DNA from 2 places in the Streptosporangium sp. NPDC023963 genome. Region 1 is predicted to be linked to the other one. Evidence: riboswitches for the same ligand, from Rfam matches in the RefSeq annotation. Region 1 holds a riboswitch; the other holds the start of a gene.
The links. Region 1 has a riboswitch for glycine ahead of gcvP (aminomethyl-transferring glycine dehydrogenase). Riboswitches for the same ligand answer to the same signal wherever they lie in the genome.
Positions count from the first base shown of each region.

Region 2: another riboswitch for glycine. It lies ahead of gcvT (glycine cleavage system aminomethyltransferase GcvT); the one in region 1 lies ahead of gcvP (aminomethyl-transferring glycine dehydrogenase).

Region 1 is NZ_JBEZZK010000020.1:35,379-38,579, reverse strand. It holds gene gcvP (aminomethyl-transferring glycine dehydrogenase) at 1-1,244, opposite strand, end outside; glycine riboswitch at 1,426-1,518, opposite strand; gene AB0F88_RS38150 (MerR family transcriptional regulator) at 1,534-2,064, opposite strand; gene AB0F88_RS38145 (bifunctional nuclease family protein) at 2,299-2,769, opposite strand; gene AB0F88_RS38140 (MerR family transcriptional regulator) at 2,849-3,201, opposite strand, start outside.
Region 2 is NZ_JBEZZK010000002.1:1,037,422-1,040,622, reverse strand. It holds gene AB0F88_RS10555 (gamma-glutamyl-gamma-aminobutyrate hydrolase family protein) at 123-818, shown strand; glycine riboswitch at 924-1,022, shown strand; glycine riboswitch at 1,023-1,117, shown strand; gene gcvT (glycine cleavage system aminomethyltransferase GcvT) at 1,151-2,242, shown strand; gene gcvH (glycine cleavage system protein GcvH) at 2,239-2,631, shown strand; gene AB0F88_RS10540 (L-serine ammonia-lyase) at 2,704-3,201, shown strand, end outside.

The DNA.
Region 1 (3,201 bases):
TCGACCAGGCGCAGGTTGACCCCGTTGTCGCGGGCCGCGGCGACGACCGCCTCGGCGCGGCCGGGAACCCTGGCGAGCACGGTGTCGAAGAAGGTGTCGTGCACGACCTCGACGCCGCCCTGGCGCAGGCCCTCGGCCAGCACGACGGCGTGCCGGTGGGTGCGACGGCCGATCCTGCGCAGGCCCTCGGGGCCGTGGTAGACGGCGTACATGCCGGCGATCACCGCGAGCAGCACCTGCGCGGTGCAGATGTTGCTGGTGGCCTTCTCGCGGCGGATGTGCTGCTCGCGGGTCTGGAGCGCGAGCCGGTACGCGGGGCGCTGGTCGGCGTCCTGGGAGACGCCCACCAGGCGGCCCGGCAGCTGGCGCTGCAGGCCGTCACGGACGGCCATGTAGGCGGCGTGCGGGCCGCCGAAGCCCATGGGGACGCCGAAGCGCTGGGAGGAGCCGACCGCGATGTCGGCGCCGAGCTCGCCGGGCGCGGCCAGGAGGGTGAGGGCCAGCAGGTCGGCGGCGGCGACCACCTGGGCGCCGCGCGCGTGGGCGGCGTCGGCGATGGCGCGGAAGTCGCGGACCCTGCCGCTGGCGCCGGGATACTGCACGAGCACCCCGAAGCACTCGGGAAGCTCCTCGGTGAAGTCGCTCTCGACCAGCTCGATGCCGAGCGGCTCGGCGCGGGTGCGCAGCACCGCCTTGGTCTGCGGCAGCGCGTCGGCGTCCACCACGAACACCTTCGAGGGGCTGCGGCCCGCGCGGCGGGCCAGGGTCATCGCCTCGGCCGCAGCGGTGGCCTCGTCCAGCAGGGAGGCCCCGGCGACGTCGAGGGCGGTCAGGTCGGAGACGACGGTCTGGAAGTTGATCAGGGCTTCCAGGCGGCCCTGGGAGATCTCCGGCTGGTAGGGCGTGTACGCGGTGTACCAGCCCGGGTTCTCCAGGAGGTTGCGGCGGATGACGCCCGGGGTGATCGTGTCGTGGTACCCCAGGCCGATCATCGAGGTGAGCACGGTGTTGCGCCCGGCGAGGACCCGGAGCTCGGCGAGGGTCTCGGACTCCCCGGCCGCCGGGGGCAGGCTCAGCCGCTCCGAGGAGCGGATCGCCTCGGGCACGGCCACCGCGACCAGGTCGGCGACGGAGGCGAATCCGACCGCCTCCAGCATGCGGGTCTGGCCGGCGTCGTCCGGCCCTATGTGGCGGGTCGCGAAAGCGGGGGAGCCGAGTTCGCTGAGCGATGACAGGTCGGTCATTGGTGAAGCCTCCCGGGACGGGGTGGAGACCGGCGCTGGGCGCGGGCGTATGCCTGGTCTCCCCCTCTGTCATCACGACCGTCGTGCGGGTCGTGACCTGAGAGCTTCACCTGCCCCTTGTCGGGAGGCTTGCACCGTCGGTGAGTCGCGCCTGGCGAGCGCGCCTGCTTTCCAGAGTTGCCTCGTCCGTGCGGTACCGGGTGCCTGAGAGATTCCGGGGAGGTTGCTCCTTCGGCGCCCCGATCGTGGTCGGGGTCTCTCCCGCACAGGGTCAGTGGCAGGTCCGAGTTTACCCGGTTCGTCGTGCTCTGCGACGGCGGGCCAGCTCATCGGCCTGATGATCTCCTAAAGGGCCCTCGCTCGACTCCGCGCGTTCGCCGGGCAGATCCGCGAGGGAGCCCTCCACCTCCTGCCACACCCGTCCCAGAGCTATCCCGAAGACTCCCTGACCGCCCTGGAGGAGGTCGATGACCTCGTCGGGCGAGGTGCACTCGTAGACGCTCACCCCGTCGCTCATCAGGGTGATCCCGGCCAGGTCGTTGACGCCCCGGTCGCGCAGGTGCTGCACGGCGATGCGGATCTGCTGGAGGGAGACGCCGGTGTCGAGGAGACGCTTGACGACCTTGAGGACCAGGATGTCGCGAAAGCCGTACAGCCGCTGGGAGCCGGAGCCGTGGGCGGCCCGCACGGTGGGCTCGACCAGGCCGGTGCGCGCCCAGTAGTCGAGTTGCCGGTAGGTGATGCCGGCCGCGGAACAGGCCGTGGGGCCTCGGTAACCGATGTCGGCGGGCACCTTCACCGGTTGCCCGTCGAACAGCAGACCCTCTTCACCCGCGCGCTGACGTGCCGACTGGCGCCGTTCCGGGTCATCCTGATCGGCGTTTCTACCCTCGCCGCTGCTGACCGCCACGCGGACCTCCGGCTTTCTCTCATCCCACGGCCTGATCTGGGGGTTTACGCACGACCGCGGGTTTCACTTGCACCGTAGGACTGGGGCCAAGTCCAGTCAACGACCCCACTCGGCGCGTCGTGAAGCGTAAATGCACCGAAATTCCTACCCCGCGCGGCCGAAGTCCTCGGGCGTGATCGTGTCAAGGAACTCCCTGAACTTCTCCACCTCGTCCTCCTGGTCGTCCGGGATGATCACCCCTGCCTCCCGGACCACGTCCTCACTCGCGAAGATACGTGCGCCGGTGCGAAGTGCCAAGGCGATCGAGTCCGAGGGGCGCGCGCTCACCTCGACCCCGTTGGAGAACACGAGATCGGCGAAGAAGATGCCGTCGCGCAGGGCGACGATGTTGACCGTGCTCAGCCGGACCCCGAGCCCTTCGAGCACGTCGCGGAACAGGTCATGCGTGAGCGGCCGGGGCGGTGGTTCCTCGGCCTGGGCCATGGCGATCGCCGTGGCCTCCGTCATGCCGATCCAGATAGGTAGGTAACGCTCCCCATGCGTCTCTTTCAGCAAGACGATCGGCTGGTTGGAGGGCATCTCAACTCGAACGCCCACGACCTCCATCTGCAACACGGGCTGCTCCGTCTTCGCTGGATTCCGACCGGTTTGTTCAACGTAACACTCGTGGGGGTACGAGTGCCTGGTCAGGTTCTCACCGGCCCAGGGCCCCACGAACGCCGGAACGCAGCAGGGAGGCGTGCAATTCCAGCAGCAGGCCGGAGATCTCCCTGGCCGTCTCGTCGGCCTGGTCGATGGCCCCGGGCCTGCGGCGGCGCAGGAGCGGGGCGACGGCCTGCTCCACCAGACCGGCCTCGCGCTCCGCGGCGGCCTTGACGGCTCGCAGATGGCGGGCCCGCAGGCCGAAGGCGGCCAGGGCTCCGACGCTGCGGGCCACGGCCAGCGCCTCGGCGTCGTAGTAGCGGGCCACGGCGGCCAGCAGGCCGTAGTCCTCCAGCTCGGCGAGGGTCTCCTCGTCGAGCTCGGCGGCGGCGAGCAGCTCCTCGC
Region 2 (3,201 bases), on a different contig from region 1:
CCCCGTGGCCCCCGGCGGCACTCCGGCCCGCCGCGGCCGGTAACGTGCGGGAGGGCACCGGGATGGGCACGATGGGCTCACGGCGCCAGGACCTCGGTGCAAGCGCGGCGAAACAGGAGATCATGTCCCGTCCCGTCATCGGCATCACCTGCTACGTCGAACCCGCACGCTTCACCGTCTGGGAGACGACCACCGCGCTCCTGCCGTACGACTACGTCGACCACGTGGCCCGCGCGGGCGGGCAGCCGGTGATCCTGCCCCCGGCGGGCGACCCCGCGACCCTGGCAGGGCGGCTGGACGGGCTGATCCTGGCCGGCGGCGGGGACGTCGGCCCGGAGCGGTACGGGCAGGAGCCGCACGAGCGGACCGGCCACGTCCGGCCGTTCCGCGACGACGCGGAGCTGGGGCTGGTCCGGGCGGCGCTGGAGCGGGGCCTGCCCTTCCTGGGCGTCTGCCGGGGCATGCAGGTCCTGAACGTCTCGCTGGGCGGCACCCTGCACCAGCACCTGCCCGACGTGGTCGGCCACCCGGGGCACGCCCCGGCTCCCGGCCGTTACGGCAGGATGCCGGTGTGGCTCGCCCCCGGCAGCCGGACCTCGAAGATCTTCGGGGCCGAGACCGTGGACGTGGCCCACTACCACCACCAGGCCCTCGACCGGCCGGCCGCGGGCCTGACCGTGACCGCCCACGCCGAGGACGGCACGATCGAGGCCGTGGAGGTGGACGACCACCCCTTCGCCGTCGCCGTCCAGTGGCACCCCGAGACCGACGACGAGTCGGCCCTGTTCGAGGCGCTGGTACGCCACGCCACCCCCTGACCGGCGCGGATCGGGGCGGCGCGGGGATTTCGCTCGGCCTGTTCGGGGCGGCGAGGGGATTTCGCTCGGCCGGTTCGGGCGGTTAGGCTGGCCGCTGACACCGATGAATCCCGTGCGGGAGAGCGTCCTGACACCCAGGCCAGGACCCCTGAAGGAGCAAGCCCTCCCCGCGAACCTCTCAAGGCAAAGGACCGTGCGGGTAGGTGCCCTCTGGAAAGCAGGTCCCACGGCCTCGCCGAAGGTGAAAGTCCGGTAAAACCCGGATGAAACTCTCAGGCACCGACGACAGAGGGGGAGGATGCTCTCATCTGTCCCTTGTCTGAGGTGCGCACATGTCCCGACCTACGCCGCTGCGCGGCGTGCACGAGTCCCTCGGCGCGACGCTGACCGACTTCGCGGGCTGGCTGATGCCGCTCCGCTACGGCAGCGAGTCGGCCGAGCACAACGCGGTCCGCCAGGCGGCCGGCCTGTTCGACCTCTCCCACATGGGCGAGATCTTCGTGACCGGGCCGCAGGCCGCCGAGGCCCTCGACCACGCGCTGGTCGGCCACCTCTCCGCGCTGGAGCCCGGCCGCGCCCGCTACACGATGATCGTCGACGCCGAGGGCGGCGTGCTGGACGACCTGATCGTCTACCGGCTCGCCCCCGCCGAGTTCATGGTCGTCGCCAACGCCTCCAACTATCCGCGGGTGGCCGCCGAGCTGACCGGCCGCGCCAAGGGCTTCGACGCCGCGGTGGACGACCGCTCCGAGCGGTACGCGCTGGTCGCGATCCAGGGCCCGCGCTCCGCGGAGATCCTGGGCGCGCTCACCGACGCCGACCTCGACGGGCTCAAGTACTACGCCGGCCTGCCCGCCGTCGTCGCGGGCCGCGAGGCCCTCATCGCCCGTACCGGGTACACCGGCGAGGACGGCTTCGAGCTGTTCGTCGCGGCCGAGGACGCGGAGCCGGTCTGGGCCGCCCTCACCGAGGCGGGCACGCCGCACGGCCTGGTCCCCGCGGGCCTGTCCGCCCGCGACACCCTCCGGCTGGAGGCCGGGATGCCGCTGTACGGCAACGAGCTGTCGGCCGGGCTGACCCCGTTCGACGCCGGGCTGGGCCGTGTGGTGAGGTTTGACAAGCCGGGCGACTTCGTCGGCCGGGCCGCCCTCGAATCACGCAAGGACGTCCCGCCGTCCCGCCGCCTGGTCGGTCTGATCGCGACCGGCCGCAGGGTGCCCCGGCACGGGTACCCGGTGGTGGTCGCCGGCGACGGCACGGTCGTCGGCGAGGTCACCAGCGGGGCGCCCTCCCAGTCACTGGGCAGGCCCATCGCCATGGCCTACGTGGACAACGGCCTGTCGTCGGGACTGGCCGTGGACATCAGGGGCAGCCACGAGCCGGTCGAGGTCGTCGCACTGCCTTTCTACAGGAGGAAAAAATGAGCAGCATTCCCGAGGAACTGCACTACACCAAGGAACACGAGTGGATCTCCGGCATCGATGACGGCCTGACCCTCACCGTCGGCATCACCGCCTACGCCGCCGAGGCGCTGGGCGACGTGGTCTTCGTGCAGATCCTCCCCGAGGTCGGTTCGACGATCACCGCCGGTGACGCGGTCGGCGAGGTCGAGTCGACCAAGTCGGTGAGCGACATCTTCGCGCCGGTCTCCGGCGAGGTCGTCGAGGTCAACCAGGCCGTCGTGGACGACCCCTCGCTGGTCAACAGCGACTCCTACGGCGACGGCTGGCTGTTCCGCGTACGCCTCGAGGGCTCCGCCGACGACCTGCTGTCGCCGGAGGAGTACGCCGCGCTCACCTCGGGTGAGTCCTAAGCCTCTCCCCCCTCGCGTCACGGCCACGCGCGTCCTTGGGCGCGCGTGGCCGTCCACGCTGGAAGGATTCAGATGACGATCAGCGTCTTCGATCTCTTCAAGATCGGAATCGGCCCGTCCAGCTCGCACACCGGCGGCCCGATGGCCGCCGCCCACAAGTTCGCCCGCGGCCTCCACCAGGACGGGCTCCTGGAGAAGACCGCCCGGGTGAGCGCCGTCCTGTACGGCTCGCTGGGCCTGACCGGCAAGGGTCACGGCAGCGACAAGGCCGTGCTGCTCGGCCTGTCCGGCGAGAAGCCCGAGCTGGTCGACGTCGACACGGTCGACGAGCGGCTCGCCGCCATGCGCGAGTCCGGCACCCTCTCCCTGTACGGCTCCCGCGAGATCCCCTTCGTCATCGGCGAGGACCTCGTCTTCGAACGCAAGATCTCGCTCCCCGGCCACCCCAACGGCATGCGCTTCACCGCGCTGTCCGAGTCCGGCGAGACGATCCGCGAGAAGGTCTACTACTCGGTGGGCGGCGGCTTCGTCGTCGACGAGAACGCCACCGGTGCCGACCGGATCAAACCC